4 regions of the Embleya sp. NPDC055664 genome follow, and region 1 is predicted to be linked to each of the others. Evidence: riboswitches for the same ligand, from Rfam matches in the RefSeq annotation. Region 1 holds a riboswitch; each other region holds the start of a gene.
The links. A riboswitch is a leader RNA that binds a small molecule or an ion and turns the genes downstream of it on or off. The one in region 1 is predicted to bind cyclic di-AMP.

Region 1 (4,449 bases):
CGACCTCCTGGCGATCCTGACCGCCTTCGGGCTGATCTTCCTCGCCGAGCTACCGGACAAGACCATGTTCGCGTCGCTCGCCATGGGCACCCGCATGCGCCCGCTCTACGTCTGGTTCGGTACCTCGACCGCGTTCGCCGTGCACGTCGCGCTCGCCGTGGGCGCGGGCGGTCTGCTCGGGCTGCTCCCCGGTTGGATCGTCAAGCTCGTCTCCGCGGCGCTCTTCGGCTTCGGCGCGTTCATGCTGCTGCGCGGTGGCGCCGACGACGAGGACGCGGACGGCGGCGGTGCGCGGATCACCGGGTTCCGGGCGGTGTTCTCGACCGCCTTCATGGCCGTGTTCATCAGCGAGTGGGGCGACCTGACCCAGATCACCACCGCCAACCTGGCCGCCACCAACGGCACCTGGTCCACCGCGATCGGCTCGGTCGCGGCGCTGATGTCGGTGTCCGCGCTGGCGCTGCTCGCCGGGCGGTTCATCGCCAAGCGCATGCCGTTGCAGACCGTGCAGCGGATCGGCGGGGTGTGCATGCTCGGCCTGGCGATCTGGTCCCTGGTCGAGGTCTTCGCGGGTTGACCCGGCGGGCGTTCAGGCCCGGGCGGCCGGGTCGTCCTCCGACTCGGGGGTGGTGCGGCCGAGCAGGCGTTCGTAGCGCTGGCGGGCCGCCTGCGGGGTGCCCAGGCCCAGGCCGAAGGCGATCTCCTGCCAGGTCATCTCGCGCCCCCGGGCCATCCGGAGCAGCCCCGCCTCCAGGTCGTCCATCTCGCCCCGGGCCATCGGGATCAGGCTCAGCGCGGCGGTGATGTCGGCGTGGTCGACCGCCGGCTCGCCGTCGGCGGGCTGCGCGATACCGCTGAGCAGGAACGACACCAGCCGGATCGCCTCGTGCGGGCCGAGCATGTACGGATGCACCTGCCGCGCGCGCTGCTCGTCGGTGGCCGCGTGCCGCTCGGCGATCCGGAACAGGGATGCGTGTACCCGCCGGGCCCGCGCCTGTTCGGGGTCGGGCGGGCTGAAGGGATCGTGGGATTCGGGGGTCGCGGGCATGTCCGGAGTCGAAGGCATGGTCACAGCATGCCGAGACACACGGATCGATGTCAACAGATCATGTCGCATGATTCGTGTTGAACAACTTGTTCACATGGTGCCGGGGCGTGGGGGCGCGGTGCGGCCGGCCCGATGCCCGGAATGTGATGTAGCCCGCATGGATAAAACGGACATAAATTATATAGCCGACTTCGGGTTGCAATTCATTTCCGGTGACCGGTGACGGATCTCGACTATTTTCCGTTACCGCTCCGTCACGCCACTCTCCGAGATATGCCCTCGTCATCGCGGGTGCTTCCGACCGAAGCCGGCCGAGATGTCGCCTTTATTCCGCCTTTACACTCCGGGCAAACTCTGCGATTCGGTTGTGATCTCCCCATCGCATTGCCTACCTTTCTCGCCGATTCACCTTTCGGGTGAACCCTGCCGCCGGTACGCCGAATCCCGTCGCCGGCAGCGGGATGTCTACAGCGAAGAATCCGACGGGAGCGGGGGAACCAGGTGAATCGCCGTGGCCGGGATCGTTCCGGTGACGGCTAGGGGTGAAGTCGCGTGAAGCGACCGGGCTGCTCCAGTCCGAATCCGACAGCTCACCTCGTAGGCGACAGGAGAGGACCCCATTTCATGCTGTCCGCAAACGCTCGCCACCGAGCCGCCCGCCCCGCCAACGTCCGCCGCTTCGTCGCGGCGGTGGGCATCGCCGGCATGGGAGCCGTCATCCCGGTCGCCGGCGCCGGTGCGGCCCACGCGCAGGTCCCCACCACCGACCAGGCCCCCACCGGCGCCTCCGCCGTGCTGTCGGCCACGCCGACCGCCGCGGTCGACAGTGCCCCGGTCCAGGCCGAGGTCGCCGCGCCCGCGGCCGCCACGGCCGCGGAGAAGGCCCGCTACCTGGTCCAGGCCGGTGACACGCTGTCCCAGCTCGCGCTGACCAACAAGGTCTCCGGCGGCTGGCAGAGCCTGTACCAGCTCAACCGCGACGTGCTCCTGTCCGGCCCGGACCTGATCGAGATCGGCCAGACCCTGCGGCTGACCGGCTCGGCGCCCGCGCAGCCCAAGGCGGAGGCCCCGGCCAAGCCGAGCATCCAGGTCCAGCCGAAGACCACGGTCACCGGCAAGACCGCGCCGAAGCCGACGAGCAAGCCGTCGGTCGACGTCGCCGCCAAGCCCGCCGCCAAGCCCGCCACAGGTGGCTCGAAGGGCAACCAGGCGCCCACCGGCGGTTCCTCGAACGCGTCGAGCAAGGCCCTTCAGGCCGTCGCCTTCGCCAAGGCGCAGGTCGGCAAGCCGTACGTGTACGGCGCCACCGGCCCGAACGCGTACGACTGCTCGGGTCTGGTCCAGGCCGCGTACAAGGCGGCGGGCATCTCGCTGCCGCGCGTGACCAACGACCAGTTCGCCGCCGACCCGCACGTGTCGATCGCCAACCTGCAGCCCGGCGACCTGGTGTTCTTCTACTCGGGCATCAGCCACGTCGGCATCTACATCGGCGACGGCAAGATGGTGCACGCCGCCAACTCGCGCAAGCCGGTGGAGATCGCCTCGATCAACACCATGCCGATCGCCGGCGCGACCCGCCCGAACTGATCGCGCGGCCCGGCCGCGGCGGCGCCCGGGTGACCATCGCACAGCGGTGGCAGTGACAGCAGTGGCTCTGCGCCGTGCCCCCGACCGTGGTCGGGGGCACGGCGCCGCCGCATGTCCGGTGCCCACGTGTGCCCGGTGCCCGCACGTGTGCCCGGTGTCTACGTGCGCGTCCGGTGCCTACTCCTGCGTGGGGCGCGGTCGCGCGGTGAGTACCGCCATGTCCAGCGGCAGCGGTCGCAGGTCGAGCAGTTCGAAGCCGCCCTCGGCCAGCAACGCGCGGTACTCCGCCACCGTGCGCTCGCGGCCTCGGGCGTTGGTCATCATCTGGATGTCGAAGCGCAGCGGCAACACCGATTCGCCCGCCTCGACGATCGGCCGTTCGACGATCGCCAGGCGTGCGTCGACCGGCATCGCCCGGGCCAGGGCCCGCAACACGACCAGGCACTCGGCGTCCGCCCAGTCGTGCAGGATCCGGGCCAGCAGGTACACGTCTCCGCCGCCGGGCAGCGGATCGACGAAGAAGTCGCCGACCACCAGGTCGCACCGGTCCTTGGCGGCCGATGCGGCGAGCAACTCCCGGGCGGCGTCGACCACATGCCCCCGCTCGAAGAGCACCCCGCGTGCGGTCGGATGCTCGCGCAACACGCGTAGCAGCAACTCCCCGTCGCCGCCCCCGACATCGACCACCGTCGCGGCCGGCGGCAGATCCAGGGCGGCCGGCACCGCGTCGAAGACGATCGTGCCGAACGCCATCGCCTCCCGAAACAGCCGGGCGTCGTCCGGGTGTTCCGCGAAATATTCGAACGACTCGCGGCCGTGCACCCGGGTGAACGCGTCCTCGCCGGTGCGCACCGTGTGCTCCAGCCCGAGATACGACGTGAAGAACAGACCGCTGTACAGGTCCGCCAACGCGGCCAACGATCCGTCCCGATCGGTGCGCAGCAGCGCACCGCGCTCGGTGAGCCGATAGTGCCCGTCCGCCTCGGCCCGGAACACCCCGTGCCCGGCCAGCAGGCGCAACAGCCGCCCCAGGCGGTCCGGTTCGGCGCCCGCCTCCTCGGCCAGCGCGGCCACCGACCGGGACCCGTCGCCGAGGTGGTCGGCCAGGCCCAGCCGCGCCGCGACACCGATCGCCTGGGTCACCCACGCGCCGGTGACCAGGTGCAACATCTCCCGGATCGGGTCCTCGCCCGGCGGATCCTCGTGCACCGGCGAACCGACTCGACCGGCCGCCGGGTTCGGAGCCGCATGGCGCCGCAGTACCTCGGGATACGAACCGGTGGCCAGGATCTCCAGGCGGCGCGGCCAGCGGTCCGAGGCCGGTTCGCCGGTGCTGCGGAAGTACAGCACGAAGGTGTCCTCGTGCGGATTGAAGCCGCCGCCGTCCCGCAGTACCTCGTCCCGGGACACCAGCAGGTCGTGCAGATCCAGGAGGGTGACCGGGGTCGGCTCGACCACGCGGAAGGCGAAGTGTGTCTCGCCGTTGCGGGCGCGCTCCTCGGCCCGTAGTCGGGCGAAGTCGGCTCCCGGGACCGGTGCCACGGCGAACAGTTCGAGGTTGCGGCCCTCGCAGGCGGCGACCCCGTCGCCGGGCAGCGAGCATCGCACGATGTGTACCTCGACCGAATCCGCGCGCAGGCCCAGGCGTTCGGCGATGCGGTCGCGAACGACGGTGCTGGGCACGACCTCGGTGGTCCGTAATCCCCAGTGCGGCAGTCGGTCGAGCAGGTCGCCGAGCCGCTCCGGGAAGACGAGCAGCGCGGCGTGGTCGAAGCGGCAGTGCCGGGACACCATGTCCACGACCGCGTCGGGAA
Region 2 (4,449 bases), on a different contig from region 1:
CTACGCCGCCACCGGCGACGAGGCTTCGTCGCCGCGCGGCCGGATCAACCTGATGCGCGCGCTGGAGACCGGCCGCCTGGACGCCGACGACCCGACCCTGCTGGAACAGTCCTCCGCGTGTCTGGGCTGCCGCGCCTGCGAACCGGTCTGCCCGGCGGGCGTCCCGTACGGCTCCTTGTTGGAACAGTGGCGCGAGCACCAGTGGCGGGGCAAACACCGACCGCCACTGGCCCGGCTGTTGACGATCGTGGTGAGCCTGCCGCCGGTGGTCCGCGCGATGGGCTGGGGCCGCTTCGTCCTGCCGGCCGGGCGCAGCAGCCCCGACAGGGCAACCCGTCCGGCCACACCCCGGAGCCCGAAACCACCCACTCGGCCCGCACAGCCCGCACAGCCCACGCCACCCGCCGGCACCGGTGCCTCCCTCATGCTCGGCTGCTTCGAACGCGCCATGTTCCCGAAGGTCTCCCGCGCGGCCCGCACCCTCCTGCCCGGCCTGAAGGTGCCCGACGACCAGGGCTGCTGCGGAGCGCTGCACGCGCACAACGGCGAATCGACCAAGGGCCGTGCCCTCGCCCGCCGCCTCGGCGAACGACTCCCCGGCCGGATCGTCACCACCTCCGGCGGATGCGCCGCGCACCTGGCCGACGTCATCGGCCGCGACCGGGTCGCCGAATTGTCCGAGGTGGTCGACGTCTCGGCCCTCCCCGAACGCCGGGTGGCCGGCCGCCGGGTCAGGGTCACCCTCCAGGACTCCTGCCACCTGCGCAACGGCCTCGGCGTCTGGCGCGAACCGCGCGAAGTCCTTTCCGCAGTGGCCGACTTCGTGGAAACCCCGGGCGCCGGCGACTGCTGCGGCGCGGCCGGCACCCACTCCCTCCTGCGCCCGATCGAATCCCGCCGCATCCTCGACCGCAAGCTGGACGCGATCGAGGCCAGTGGCGCCGACGTCGTGGTCGCGGTCAACCCGGGCTGCCTGCGCCAACTCCGCACCGGCCTGCGGCGCCGCAAGTCGCGCGTACGCGCGGTACACCTCGCCGAATTCCTCACCGCACCCAACGGCGGCGCCCGGACGCCCTGACCACGACGGACCCGACACCGGCGTCTCGGGCCGGGTTCGGCGTATGCGGCTCCACACGGGGGGAGCCGCATACGCCGAACCCGACCCGAGACACCCACACCTATCCGGCTCGGCCCTGCCCTCCCGAGGCTCCGGCGAAGTGACAAGCGGCTCGGAGTGAATGGCGCCGGGACCACGGGCCCACAACCTCGCCGAGACGCGCCGTGTTTCGCTGACACCGGCTGCTTCGGCCGACTGACAGAATCGGCACATGGCCGGACCGCGTGCGCGGGCACGACTTCGCTGGACGGGGTCGGCCGCAGAGACACTGATCTTCCTGTCCAGTGTCGCGTTCCTGAGCAGCACCGCCCGGTGGGCGCTGATCGTGTGGGTCGTCGTCGGGTCGCTCTACATCGCCGGCGGGTTCGCGGCCGTGTGGCGGGGACGGCCCGTCGAGGCCGGCGCGGTCACGGAGCTGCGCGCTCTGGCCCGGTGGTCGTGGATCGCGCCGCTGCTCGCGGGGACGACCGGCGCCGTATCGGCGGTGACGGCTCTGCTTGCGAAGGACCAGGTCGTCGGCGGTCATCGTGATCTCGGACTGACGGTCGCCGCTTCGCTCGGGGTGATCCTGTCGTGGGCGCTGATGCAGGTCGGCTTCGCGCAGATCTACCTCGTCATCGACGTCACCGGCGGGCACGGCGACCTTCGGTTCCCCGAGGGCACGACGCCGTCGTTCCTGAGTTTCGCGTACTTCTCCTTCACGCTCGCCACGTCGTTCGCGACCAGCGATGTCGAAGTCGTCGGTGTGCGGATGCGGCGGATCGTGCTCGTCCACACCGTCATCGCCTACTTCTACAACGCCCTGGTGGTCGCCGTCGCGTTCCAGGTGCTTCAGGGGCTCGTCAGCCCGTGAGGCGCGGCCCGCGACGACATGCCACCCCGCGATGACGGGGTGTACCCGAGCCGAGGTTCGATCACCGGCAGTCCATACAGGGCAAATCACCCGAATCGGTGCCAGTCAGGCCGAAAGCCTCCATCACGCCACCCGGCCCGAAGGGGCCATCCCATCGAACGCCGGTTCCGCGACGCGCGCGCCTTCACCCTCGCCGCATCCCACAAATGGGCAGGTCGGGAGCCGTTTCGACCCGTTTTCCACCATCCCGAGACCGTCGTTTCCGACAAATCCCGTGGCGCACGTCACATCCCGCGCACCGATTGTCAGGAACTCGCACGCACCGTGAACCGAATTTCCACGATTCTCACTCCCCGCAATTCCGACCTCACTCCCCGCTGAAGGTCCCGGACACAATGCGTGGACGCTTCGGGACTTTCGGTCCCCTAATTCCACCCTTCCGACCCGAATCTTCGGTTTCGGCGAAACGTGATGTTTGGATCCGAGTCGGGTGTATGCGTAGCTTGGTGCTTCGCCGCACCGGTCCGGTGTTCGGCGGAATGTGTCTCCCGGTTCGCCGAATCCTGCCGCCGGAGAGGCCACGGTACGAAACCCGAAAGGCAGGAGCGGGGGAACCAAGTGGAATGCCGTCCCGGGCGTCCGCATGTCGCGGACATCCGATAACGACGGCTTGGGGTGAAGCCGTGCCCGCCTCCTCGATACCCGAGGAGTCGACGCCGGCCGGGCGAGACTCTCCAGCCCGAATCCGACAGCTCACTTCGTAGGCGTGGGAGAAGGAAAATCTTCGTGCAGTCGTTCATCACCCCTGCCCGCAAGCCCAAGAACGCGCGCCTCGCGCTCACCCTCGGCATGGCCGGCGCCATCGTCGCCGCCCCGCTGATCACCGGCTTCGCCACCTCCGCCACCGCCGCCCCGGTCTCCGTCTGGGACAAGGTCGCCATGGGCGAGAGCTCGGGCAACTGGCACATCAACACCGGCAACGGTTTCTACGGTGGCCTGCAGTTCACGCAGAGCACCTGGAACGAGTTCGGCGGTCAGCAGTACGCCCCGCGTGCGGACCTGGCCACCAAGGACCAGCAGATCGCCATCGCGGAGAAGGTCCTCGCCGTACAGGGCCCCGGCGCGTGGCCGAACACCTCGGGCCCCGCGGGCCTGACCCGTGGCGGCGCCGCTCCGGCCATCTCCCCCAACGCCAAGTCGGGCTCGACCAAGGCCACCGTCAAGGTCGCCCCCAAGGTCGCCGAGAAGCCGGTCGAGTCCGCGCCGGCCCCGAAGGCCCCGAAGATCGAGGTCGTCCCGGCCGCCGAAACCAAGGCCACGACCACCACCTACTCCGTGGTCAAGGGCGACACCCTGTCCAAGATCGCCGCGGCCAAGGACGTCGAGGGCGGCTGGCACAAGCTGTACGCCGACAACAAGTCCGTCATCGGCGGCAACCCGAACCTGATCCTGGTCGGCCAGAAGCTCTCGCTCTCCGGCAAGGCCGCGGCCGCCACGAAGACCGAGGTCGCGCCGAAGGCCGAGGCCAAGGTCGAGACCAAGACCGAGGCCCAGCCCTCCGTGTCGGTCAAGGTCGCCCCGAAGCCCGTGACCAAGGAGAAGGCCCCCGTCGTGGCCAAGGACTCCTCGGCCAAGGCCGGCAGCACCGCCGTCAACTCCTCGGGCTACGTCGCCCCGGTGAACGGTGCCCTGGGCACCGCGTTCGGCACCGGTGGCTCCATGTGGTCCAGCGGCAGCCACACCGGCCAGGACTTCGTGGTCGGCACCGGCACCTCCGTCAAGGCCATCACCTCGGGCACCGTGGTCAGCGCCGGCAACGGTGGCGCCTACGGCAACGAGGTCGTCATCAAGCACGCGGACGGCAAGTACTCGCAGTACGCCCACCTGTCCAGCATCGGCGTCCGCGCCGGCCAGACGGTGAGCACCGGCCAGCAGATCGGCCTCTCGGGCGCGACCGGCAACGTGACCGGCCCGCACCTGCACTTCGAGATCCGCACCACCCCGAACTACGGCAGCGGCATCAACCCCGTCACCTACCTGCGCGCGCACGGCGTCAACCTCTGATCCGAGCACAACCGGGAAGTTCCAGGGCCGGGCCCGTCGACCACGCGTCGACGGGCCCGGCCCTGTTCCATGCCCACCGCGCGGGCGGGTCCGGCCGAGTGCGCACTGTCCGCCGGAGCGGGCACCGCCCGCCCGAGCGAGCACCATCCGCTACGCCCACCGCGCACCCGGCAGCGCTTCCCCCGCGTCAGCCCCGCGCGGGATAGCGCTTCGGCAGCGGCAGCCCTCGCGCCGCCATCAGCTCCCGCAACCGATCGGGGTAATCGGTGATCAGCCCGTCCACGCCGTCGTCCATCAACTTCGCCATGGTCGCCGGATCGTCGATGGTCCACGGCACCACCTTGATGCCCAGTCGGTGTGCCTCCTCGACCATCGCCCGGGTCACGTAGGGACGGTAGTTCGGGTCGCCCACCCT
Region 3 (4,449 bases), on a different contig from region 1:
TATCCGGTCGACGGTTTCGGCCGGCATGCGCACTCGGGGCACCCACTCGGCCAGTTCCGCGCTCGTATAGGTGTGGCGGAACCGTTCTTCCTTCGACCCACTCCCCCAGGCCCGGTTGCGGCCGTGGAAGCGAACCACCGCCAGCTCGGGCGTGGTGGCCACGGCAACCGGGGGGATGGACGTGGGCAGCGACTGCGCCGTGTCGACCGCCACCGCGGCGACACCGAGGCGTTCGAGGAGAGCCGTCGTCGCGGCGCGATGTTCGTCCTGCCACCAGAGCGGATGCCGGAACTCGACGGCGAGCGGCCACCCTTGCGCCCGCTCGACGCAGTCGTGGAGGAAACGTGTGGCAGCCGAACCGGGCGCCAAGGACGGCGGGAACTGAAAGAGCAACGTGCCGAGACGTCCTGCCTCGCGCAACGGCAGCAGCGCCCCGCTGCGGGTGCTGGGCAACGCGTAGTAGGTCGCGTCCACCTCGACCACCGGGAACTGCCGGGCGTAGTGCGAAGTCGGTGTTCCGCGTCCCGGCATTCGGCCGGATACCAACCACTGGAGACCAAGGCGGAGTCGGTCCACGAGCTCGTGCCCACCGATATACGATCCATGGCCCACACGCCTACCCCGGTTCCCGGAACCTTCCGCACGGCAAGGCAGGGCAAGGCAACCCGAGATACCGCGTGCCCCGAGGCACCGGCAGCGCCGACAACGACGATCGGTCCGGGAGGGGTGCTCGCCCCCTCCCGGACCGATCGTCGGTGTAGCGCGGTCGGGTGGGTCTAGCCCGGTCGGACGGCCGCGTAGAACGGCATCGAGTCCAAGGGGGCCTCGGTCACGTTCTTGCCGGGGCGGGGGGCGTGGATGATCTTGCCGTTGCCGATGTACATGCCCACGTGCGAGTTGTCCGAGAAGTAGAACACCAGGTCGCCCGGCTTGAGCGCGTCCTTGGAGATCCGCGGGCCGTCGTTGACCTGGGTCCACGTGGTGCGGCTGAGCGAAACGTTGGCGGCTCGCCACGAGGCCTGGGTCAGGCCCGAGCAGTCGTACGAGTCGGGGCCCACGCCTCGCGGCGCGTACGGCTTGCCGATTTGGGCCCGCGCGAACGCGATCGCGGCCGCCGCCCGGCCGGACACGGGGACGTCCTTGCCCGTCGTCGGCGGCGGGTCCGTCTTGTCGCGCGAGCTGCGGTCGGTCTCGGTGCGCGAACCCGCGTCGTTCTTGTGCTCGTTCGAGTCGAGGACTTCCTTCTGCTGCTGCGCGGTGAGCGTGTTCAGCAGGCGCTGTGCCTCGGTGAGCTTGTTCTGGATCTCGCCCTTGTGCCGGTTCAGCTCGGTGCGCAGCTTCTCCAGTTCCGCGAGCTGCGAGGAGGCCTCGGTGCGGTCCTGCTGGAGAACTCGGGCCTGCGCCGCGATCTGCTTCAGCTTCGCGGCCTGCTGGCCGTCGAGCTGGGACAACATCTGCGACTTCTGCAGGTATCCCTCGGGGTCGCCGCTGAGCGCGAGCGAGAGCGAGGGCGGCAGACCGCCGCTGCGGTACTGATTGGCCGCCAGGACACCGATCTGGTCGCGCAGCGTGTTGAGCGCGGCCTGTTCCTCGGTGATCCGGGCCTGGGTCTGGTTCGCGGTGCCCTGCTGCTTGGTGATCTGCTCGTCGACGCCGTTGGCGGCTTCGGTGGCCTTGATCGCCTCGCTGTGCAGCTGGTTGACGCGGTCCTTGGTCTGCTGGAACGACTGCGCGGGGTCCGCGCTCGCGGTGCCGGCGAAGGTCATCACACCGGTCATCGTCGCGGCGGCCGTGACCACGGTCGCGGCGGTACGCACGGCGGTGCGGGGCTTGGGCTTGCGGTGCTGCCCGGATCGACGCTGGGACGCCACTGGCGGCGGTCTCCTTCCTCGGCCGCCTACCGGGTTAGCTGACGGGTTCGGGCGGAAGAAGGCGCCCTACGGTGCCGGAGCACCGATTCACCCCAGGGACTGTGAAGGGTCCCCGGTTCCGGCTTCGTGTCGCGGCGACCGCGGTTGCCCACCGTCACCGAAACCCGTCACCGAATTCGGCGGAGGCGAACGTGTCGACCGGGTGGCCGACGTGGAGCCGCTCGCCTATCGCAGAACGATAGTCACAGGCGTGTCACGACCCTCACTCGGGGTCTCTGCATTGCCAAAACTTTACCAAGAGTTCCGTTTCACCCGTCGTCGTATCACAGGAAAAGCACTCGGAATCCCGAAAGTCGATCTTGGGCCGATTTGGCAACGATTGGTGGCAAGGATCTGCCGTCCGACCTCCGCAAACGTCGCCGCACCCGCGAAATGGGCCGCCTACGGGGTTACCACGCGCCAGGCTCCGCTGTTTCGCCCGGCTTGCCTGTCCTTTTCGAACCGGGCATTCGCAAGGCCCGGCCGATCCGAGGCGAATACGCACATCGAGCGACATCGAGCGGCATCGAACAGGTGCGGGCAGACCCCGAACCCGGATTCGAAAATCGACCCCCGGTCCGGCGCCGTGCCCACTACCCCGACACCGACCGCCCCGCCGCCGCCACCGCCAGATCGCCTTCCGCTCCCACACGCGCGTCGTACTCCGCCCGCGCCTCGGCGATACGTTCCTGATGTTCCTCGGTCCAGGTGACCAGCGAGCGGATCGTGGTGTGCAGCGTGGTCCCCATCGGGGTGAGCGCGTAGTCCACCCGAGGCGGCACGACCGGATACACCGTGCGGCGCACCAGGCCGTCGCGTTCGAGCTGGCGCAGCGTCACGGTGAGCATGCGCTGGCTGATCCCGTCGATCTCCCGCCGCAACTCGGTGAAGCGCAACGTACGGCTCTCCAGGATCGCGATCACCAGAAGCGACCACTTGTCGGCGACCCGGTCGAGGATCTGCCGGACCTCGCACCCCTCGCGCACGTCCCACTGGAGGGCGTCGTAGTCCTCCTGGTTACTCGGGCAGGGGGTCGGTTCCTTCGAAGTGCCTTCTTCCATGGAAGTCGATGCTGCCGAAGGATGGGGTCGGTTACAAGAGGGAACCGGGTTCGTCCGAAGAACCGACCCCCGGTGCCCCGATCCCACCGCAATCCCACCCACCCGCGTCCCGAGGGGCTGTCGCATGTCCACATCCACGTCCGCACCCGGCAGCGCCACCGAATCCGCCCCCGAATCCGCCGCCGGCGACACCCCCGCCGGCCGCATGAGCCCCCGCGCCTGGGGCATGCTGCTCGTCCTCTGCGGCGCGATCTTCCTCGAGGGCATCGACATCGCGATGCTCAACGTCGCGCTGCCCACCATCCGCGAGGACCTTGGCATGTCCACCGGTGGCGTGAGCTGGGTGATGAGCGCGTACGTGCTCGCCTACGCCGGCTTCATGCTCCTCGGTGGCCGCACCGCCGATCTGCTCGGCCGGCGGCGGATGTTCCTCTTGTGGCTGAGCGTCTTCCTGGTCTTCTCCGGCCTGGGCGGATTCGCCACCGAGGGCTGGATGCTGATCGTGGCCCGCTTCGTGACCGGCGCCTCGGCCGCCTTCATGACCCCTGCCGGGCTGTCCATCATCACCACCGGCTTCCCGGAGGGGCCGCAGCGCAACCGGGCACTGCTCTTCTACGCGGGCACCGCCGCGGGCGGCTTCTCGCTCGGCCTGGTGATCGGCGGACTGCTGACGGCGATCGACTGGCGGCTGGTGTTCTTCGTACCGGTCGCGCTCGCCGCGGTGATCCTGGCGGCGGCGTCGGCGCTGATCCCCCGGGACGAGCGGCCCGAGGCCGGCGGGGGCTTCGACCTCGTCGGGGCGATCAGCGTGACCGGTTCGATGTTGCTGCTGGTCTACGGCGTGGTCCGGCTCGAACACCCCGCCGACGGCCCGGGCTGGACGATCGTGGTCTTCGCGGGCGGGCTCGCCCTTCTGCTCGCCTTCGTGGCCGTCGAACGACGCGCGGCGAATCCGCTGGTACGCCTCGGCATCCTGCGCTCGGGCGCGCTGGTCCGGGCGAACCTGGGCGCGATGTTGTTCGCGGGCTCGTTCTTCGGCTTCCAGTTCATCGCGGTCTTCTACCTCCAGGAGATCCGCGGCTGGTCGACCCTGGAGACCAGTTTCGCGCTGCTCGCGGTCGGGGCGGACGCGGTACTCGCGCCGACGCTGACACCGAGGCTGGTGGAGCGCTTCGGGAACCTGCGGGTGATCCTCGGCGGGATGGTGGCCGCCGCCGCGGCGTACGCGCTGTTCCTGTCGATCGACGGCGACACCTCCTACGTGGCGATGTTCCCGACGATGCTGCTGCTCGGTCTGGCCTTCGCGCTGGCGTACGGCCCGCTCACCATCGCCGCGACCGACGGCATCGACGAGGACGAACAGGGCCTGGCCGGCGGACTCCTTTACACCGCCTTCCAGTTCGGCGCGGCGCTGGGCCTGTCGACGGTCACCGCGGTCCTGGCCGGTGCGGGCGGCTCCGAGCTGGACGGCTTCCGGA
Region 4 (4,449 bases), on a different contig from region 1:
GACACCCACATCGCCTTGGTGCGCGGCCCGACCAGCGCCTCGACCCGCTCGCGCATCTCGGCGGCGGCCTTGTTGGTGAAGGTGATCGCCAGGATCTCGCCGGGGTGTACGTGGCGGGAGGCGAGCAGGTGGGCGATGCGGTGGGTCAGCACGCGGGTCTTGCCGGAGCCCGCGCCCGCCACGATGAGCAGCGGGGACCCCTCGTGCACGACCGCGGCGCGCTGTTGCGGGTTCATCCCGTCGAGCAGCCGGGCCGGGTCCACCACGGGGCGCGGGGCGCCGTTGCGGTAGTAGGCGTCGCGTGGCTCGGGCGGCGGTGCGTACTGCCCCTCGTACAGGTCGTCCGGATAGTCCTCCGGCAGGCCGTACACGTGGTTCTCGTCCGGCTCGGGCGGCAGCGGGATCTCGTCCGCGGAGCCGGCGGGGGACTTCTTGGCCGCGGTGTCGAAACCGGGCAGGGGGATGTCGTCGAAGAGGCTGCTCATCGTTCCCCGAGTCTAGGTGGGTGTCGGGCGGGTCGTGCCCGGGCCGTTGTCGCGGGCAGGGATCATTGCGCCGACAACCATCTTCGCCCCGTCGGACATCGGGTCGACCGTCAAGGGAGTACATCGTGCTGGACGATCGCGACGTGGAGCGGATCCTGGTGCTGGCCGCGCACCCGGACGACATCGACTTCGGGGCGGCGGGGACGGTCGCCACGTGGACCGAGGCGGGCATCGAGGTGAGCTACTGCCTGGTCACCGACGGGGACGCGGGCGGGTTCGATCCGGCGGTGCCCCGGTCGGAGATCGGCGGGATCCGGCGGGCCGAGCAGAGCGCGGCGGCGGCGCATGTGGGGGTGCGGCAGCTGTACTGGCTGGGGTATCCGGACGGGCGCGTGGCAGCCTCCATGGAACTGCGGCGCGACATCAGCCGGGTGATCCGACAGGTACGCCCGCAGCGCATGGTGATCCCGAGTCCGGAGCGGGACTGGGCCCGGCTGGCGCCCAGCCACCCCGATCACCTGGAGGCCGGCGAGGCGGCGATGCGGGCGATCTATCCGGACGCGCGCAACCCGTTCGCCCACCCCGAGCTGCTGGAGGCGGAGGGGCTGAAGGAGTGGACGGTGCCGGAGACCTGGCTGTCGCCGACCGCGGCGCCGAACCACGCGGTGGACGTGACGGAGGTGTTCGAGCGCAAGATCGCGGCGCTGCTGTCGCACGAGAGCCAGACGGGCCATCTGCCGGAGCTGCGCGAGCACGTGGTGTCGATGCTGGAGGGCAACGCGGCGCGGTTCGAACTGGGCGCCGGGCGTATGGCCGAGGTGTTCCGGGTGGTGGACACCCGCTAGCGGCGGGACCGGCGGCTCAGGTCCACATCACGGCGATGGCGATGTTCGCCACGGTCAGCAGGCCGATCGCGCCGAGGACGCGTGCGGACACCCGGTCCGCGGCGCGGTTGCCCCACACCAGCAACAGGATGACCAGCAGGATCCCGAGCTTGGTGCCGATCTTGGCGGTGTCCACGTCGCGGTCCAGGCCGGACTGCACCACGCCCACCAGGGCCAGGCCGGTGACGAGCATGGTCAGCGCGCCGTGCGTCATCGCCGGCACGATCCGCACGTCGCCGGTGCGCAGCGCGGACATCTGGGTGAGGAAGCCGCCGAGCAGGGCCGCGATGCCCACGATGTGCAGCACCAGCAGGATCTGCCGCAGAACGTCCACGTCGTACAACCCCTCGTCGATCATCGCCCCGGCGGGCACCCGGCCGGCGTTCTCGGCGCCCATGCCGGACCCCCGCCGCCGTCCGGCAGCCTAGCCGGCGGCGATCCACGCCTCTCCATCGGTCGAATGCCATTAAAGATCGCCAAAAGGGATCAAGATCGACTTTAGGGAATCCGGGCGCTTTTCCCGTGATACGCGGAGATGGAAACGGTGACATTGGTAAAGTTTTGGCAATGTGAAGGCCGATGGTGATGGTCCTGACACGCGTGTGACTAGTGTTCTGCGGCAGGCGATCGGCTCGAGGTCGGCCACCCGGTCGACACGATCGCCTCCGCCGAATTCGGTGACGGGTTTCGGTGACGGTGGGCAACCACGGTCGTCGCGACGCGAAGCCGGAACCGGGGACCCTCGCAGTCCCTTGGGGTGAATCGGTGCTCCGGCACCGTAGGGCGCCTTCTTCCGCCCGAACCCGTCAGCTAACCCGGTAGGCGGCCGAGGAAGGAGACCCGCCACCAGTGGCGTCCCAACGTCGACCCGGGCAACACCGCAAGCCCAAGCCGCGTACCGCCGTGCGTACCGCCGCGACCGTGGTCACGGCCGCCGCGACGATGACCGGTGTGATGACCTTCGCCGGCACCGCGAGCGCGGACCCCGCGCAGTCGTTCCAGCAGACCAAGGACCGCGTCAACCAGCTGCACAGCGACGTGATCAAGGCCACCGAAGCCGCCAACGGCGTCGAGGAACAGATCGAGAAGCAGCAGGGCACCGCGAACCAGACCCAGGCCCGGATCACCGAGGAACAGGCCGCGCTGAACGCCCTGCGCGACCAGATCGGCGTCCTGGCGGCCAACCAGTACCGCAGCGGCGGCCTCCCGCCGTCCCTCTCGCTCGCGCTCAGCGGCGACCCCGAGGGATACCTGCAGAAGTCGCAGATGATGTCCCAGCTCGACGGCCAGCAGGCCGCCAAGCTGAAGCAGATCGCGGCGCAGGCCCGAGTTCTCCAGCAGGACCGCACCGAGGCCTCCTCGCAGCTCGCGGAACTGGAGAAGCTGCGCACCGACCTGAACAAGAACAAGACCGACATCCAGGCCAAGCTCACCGAGGCACAGCGCCTGCTGAACACGCTCACCGCGCAGCAGCAGAAGGAAGTCCTCGACTCGGACGAGCACGCGAACGACACGCGTGCCAACGACCGCAGTTCGCGGGACAAGCAGGACACCACGCCGACGACCAACGTGCCGGCCTCCGGCCGGGCCGCGGCGGCGATCGCGTTCGCGCGGTCCCAGATCGGCAAGCCGTACGTCTCCGGCGCCGAGGGCCCCGGCTCCTACGACTGCTCGGGCCTGACCCAGGCGTCCTGGAAGGCCGCGGGCGTGCGCCTGACCCGGACGACCTGGACCCAGGTCAACGACGGTCCGCGCGTCGCCAAGGGCTCGCTCCAGCCGGGCGACCTGGTGTTCTTCTACTCGGACAACCGGCACGTGGGCCTGTACATCGGCAACGGCAAGATCATCCACGCCCCGCGTCCCGGCAAGACCGTGACCGAGGCGCCGGTCGACTCGATGCCGTTCTACGCGGCCATCCGACCCGGCTAGGCCCGGCGGACCCCGTCACACGTACGAAGGCGCCCTCCCGTCGCGGGAGGGCGCCTTCGCGCGTGTCGCCGGTCGCCCGGCTCAGACCAGTCGCCGGTCCGTCGCCCAGCGGGTCAGCTCGTGCCGGTTGGACAACTGCAACTTGCGCAGCACCGCGGAGACATGGGTCTCCACCGTCTTGACCGAGATGACCAATCGGCGGGCGATCTCCTTGTAGGCGTAGCCGCGCGCGATCAACCGCAGCACCTCGCGCTCGCGCTGGGTGAGCCGGTCCAGGTCCTCGTCGATCGGCGGCACGTCGGTGGCCGCGAACGCGTCCAGTACGAAGCCCGCCAGGCGCGGCGAGAACACCGCGTCGCCCTCGCCGACCCGGCCGATCGCGCGGATCAGTTCGTCGCCGGTGATCGACTTGGTCACATAGCCCCGGGCGCCGCCCCGGATCACCCCGATCACGTCCTCCGCGGCGTCGGACACGGACAGCGCCAGGAAGCGCACCGCCGGGATCAGCGACGCGCACCGGCGCAACACCTCGACCCCGCCGCCGCCGGGCAGGTGCACGTCGAGCAGGACCACCTCGGGGCGGGTCTCGGTGACCACGGCCACCGCGCTCGCCACGTCGTCGGCCTCGCCGACCACCTCGACCGCCTCGCCGATCTCGGCTCGCACGCCGGTGCGGAACATCCGGTGGTCGTCGACGAGGACCACCCGGGTGCGGGGCGTGCCCTCGACGGGTGCGCTACTCGTCTCGGTGGTGTTCACGTGTTCGTCCTTCCCACAGCGGACCGGCCGGCGTCGGCGCGGCGCATCTCCAGCTCGACCTCGGTGCCCTCGCCGGGTTCGCTGCGGATGTTCGCGGCGCCCCCGTTGCGGCGCATGCGCCCGAGCACGGACTCTCGCACACCCAGCCGGTCGGCGGGTACGGAGTCGGGGTCGAAACCGGGTCCGCGGTCGCGGACGAACACCGTGACCGTGTCCTCGTCGGCCTCGCCGAACACCGAGATCGCCGCGCCGCCCGCGTACTTCGCCGCGTTCACCATCGCCTCGCGCGCGGCGGCGATCAGTGCGGAGAGCCGGTCGTCGACCGGGCAGTCGCCCACGCACACGATCTCGATCGACACCCCGTGCGCGTCCTCCACCTCGGCGGCGACCCC

Region 2: another riboswitch for cyclic di-AMP. It lies ahead of ACWGR4_RS42890 (transglycosylase family protein); the one in region 1 lies ahead of ACWGR4_RS25455 (NlpC/P60 family protein).
Region 3: another riboswitch for cyclic di-AMP. It lies ahead of ACWGR4_RS46170 (C40 family peptidase); the one in region 1 lies ahead of ACWGR4_RS25455 (NlpC/P60 family protein).
Region 4: another riboswitch for cyclic di-AMP. It lies ahead of ACWGR4_RS17075 (NlpC/P60 family protein); the one in region 1 lies ahead of ACWGR4_RS25455 (NlpC/P60 family protein).

The regions. Positions count from the first base shown of each region.
Region 1 covers NZ_JBSHGZ010000016.1:179,092-183,540, forward strand. The annotation lists gene ACWGR4_RS25445 (TMEM165/GDT1 family protein) at 1-577, shown strand, start outside; gene ACWGR4_RS25450 (DNA-binding protein) at 590-1,066, opposite strand; cyclic di-AMP (ydaO/yuaA leader) riboswitch at 1,510-1,666, shown strand; gene ACWGR4_RS25455 (NlpC/P60 family protein) at 1,673-2,635, shown strand; gene ACWGR4_RS25460 (methyltransferase) at 2,813-4,449, opposite strand, start outside.
Region 2 covers NZ_JBSHGZ010000046.1:75,391-79,839, forward strand. The annotation lists gene ACWGR4_RS42880 ((Fe-S)-binding protein) at 1-1,078, shown strand, start outside; gene ACWGR4_RS42885 (DUF1345 domain-containing protein) at 1,329-1,970, shown strand; cyclic di-AMP (ydaO/yuaA leader) riboswitch at 2,551-2,752, shown strand; gene ACWGR4_RS42890 (transglycosylase family protein) at 2,820-4,034, shown strand; gene ACWGR4_RS42895 (glycerophosphodiester phosphodiesterase family protein) at 4,222-4,449, opposite strand, start outside.
Region 3 covers NZ_JBSHGZ010000060.1:652-5,100, forward strand. The annotation lists partial or broken gene ACWGR4_RS46165 (DUF72 domain-containing protein) at 1-605, opposite strand, end outside; gene ACWGR4_RS46170 (C40 family peptidase) at 777-1,871, opposite strand; cyclic di-AMP (ydaO/yuaA leader) riboswitch at 1,880-2,018, opposite strand; gene ACWGR4_RS46175 (winged helix-turn-helix transcriptional regulator) at 2,504-2,971, opposite strand; gene ACWGR4_RS46180 (MFS transporter) at 3,177-4,449, shown strand, end outside.
Region 4 covers NZ_JBSHGZ010000008.1:198,385-202,833, forward strand. The annotation lists gene pcrA (DNA helicase PcrA) at 1-485, opposite strand, end outside; gene ACWGR4_RS17065 (PIG-L deacetylase family protein) at 611-1,330, shown strand; gene ACWGR4_RS17070 (hypothetical protein) at 1,347-1,703, opposite strand; cyclic di-AMP (ydaO/yuaA leader) riboswitch at 2,079-2,209, shown strand; gene ACWGR4_RS17075 (NlpC/P60 family protein) at 2,219-3,298, shown strand; gene ACWGR4_RS17080 (LuxR C-terminal-related transcriptional regulator) at 3,380-4,057, opposite strand; gene ACWGR4_RS17085 (ATP-binding protein) at 4,054-4,449, opposite strand, start outside.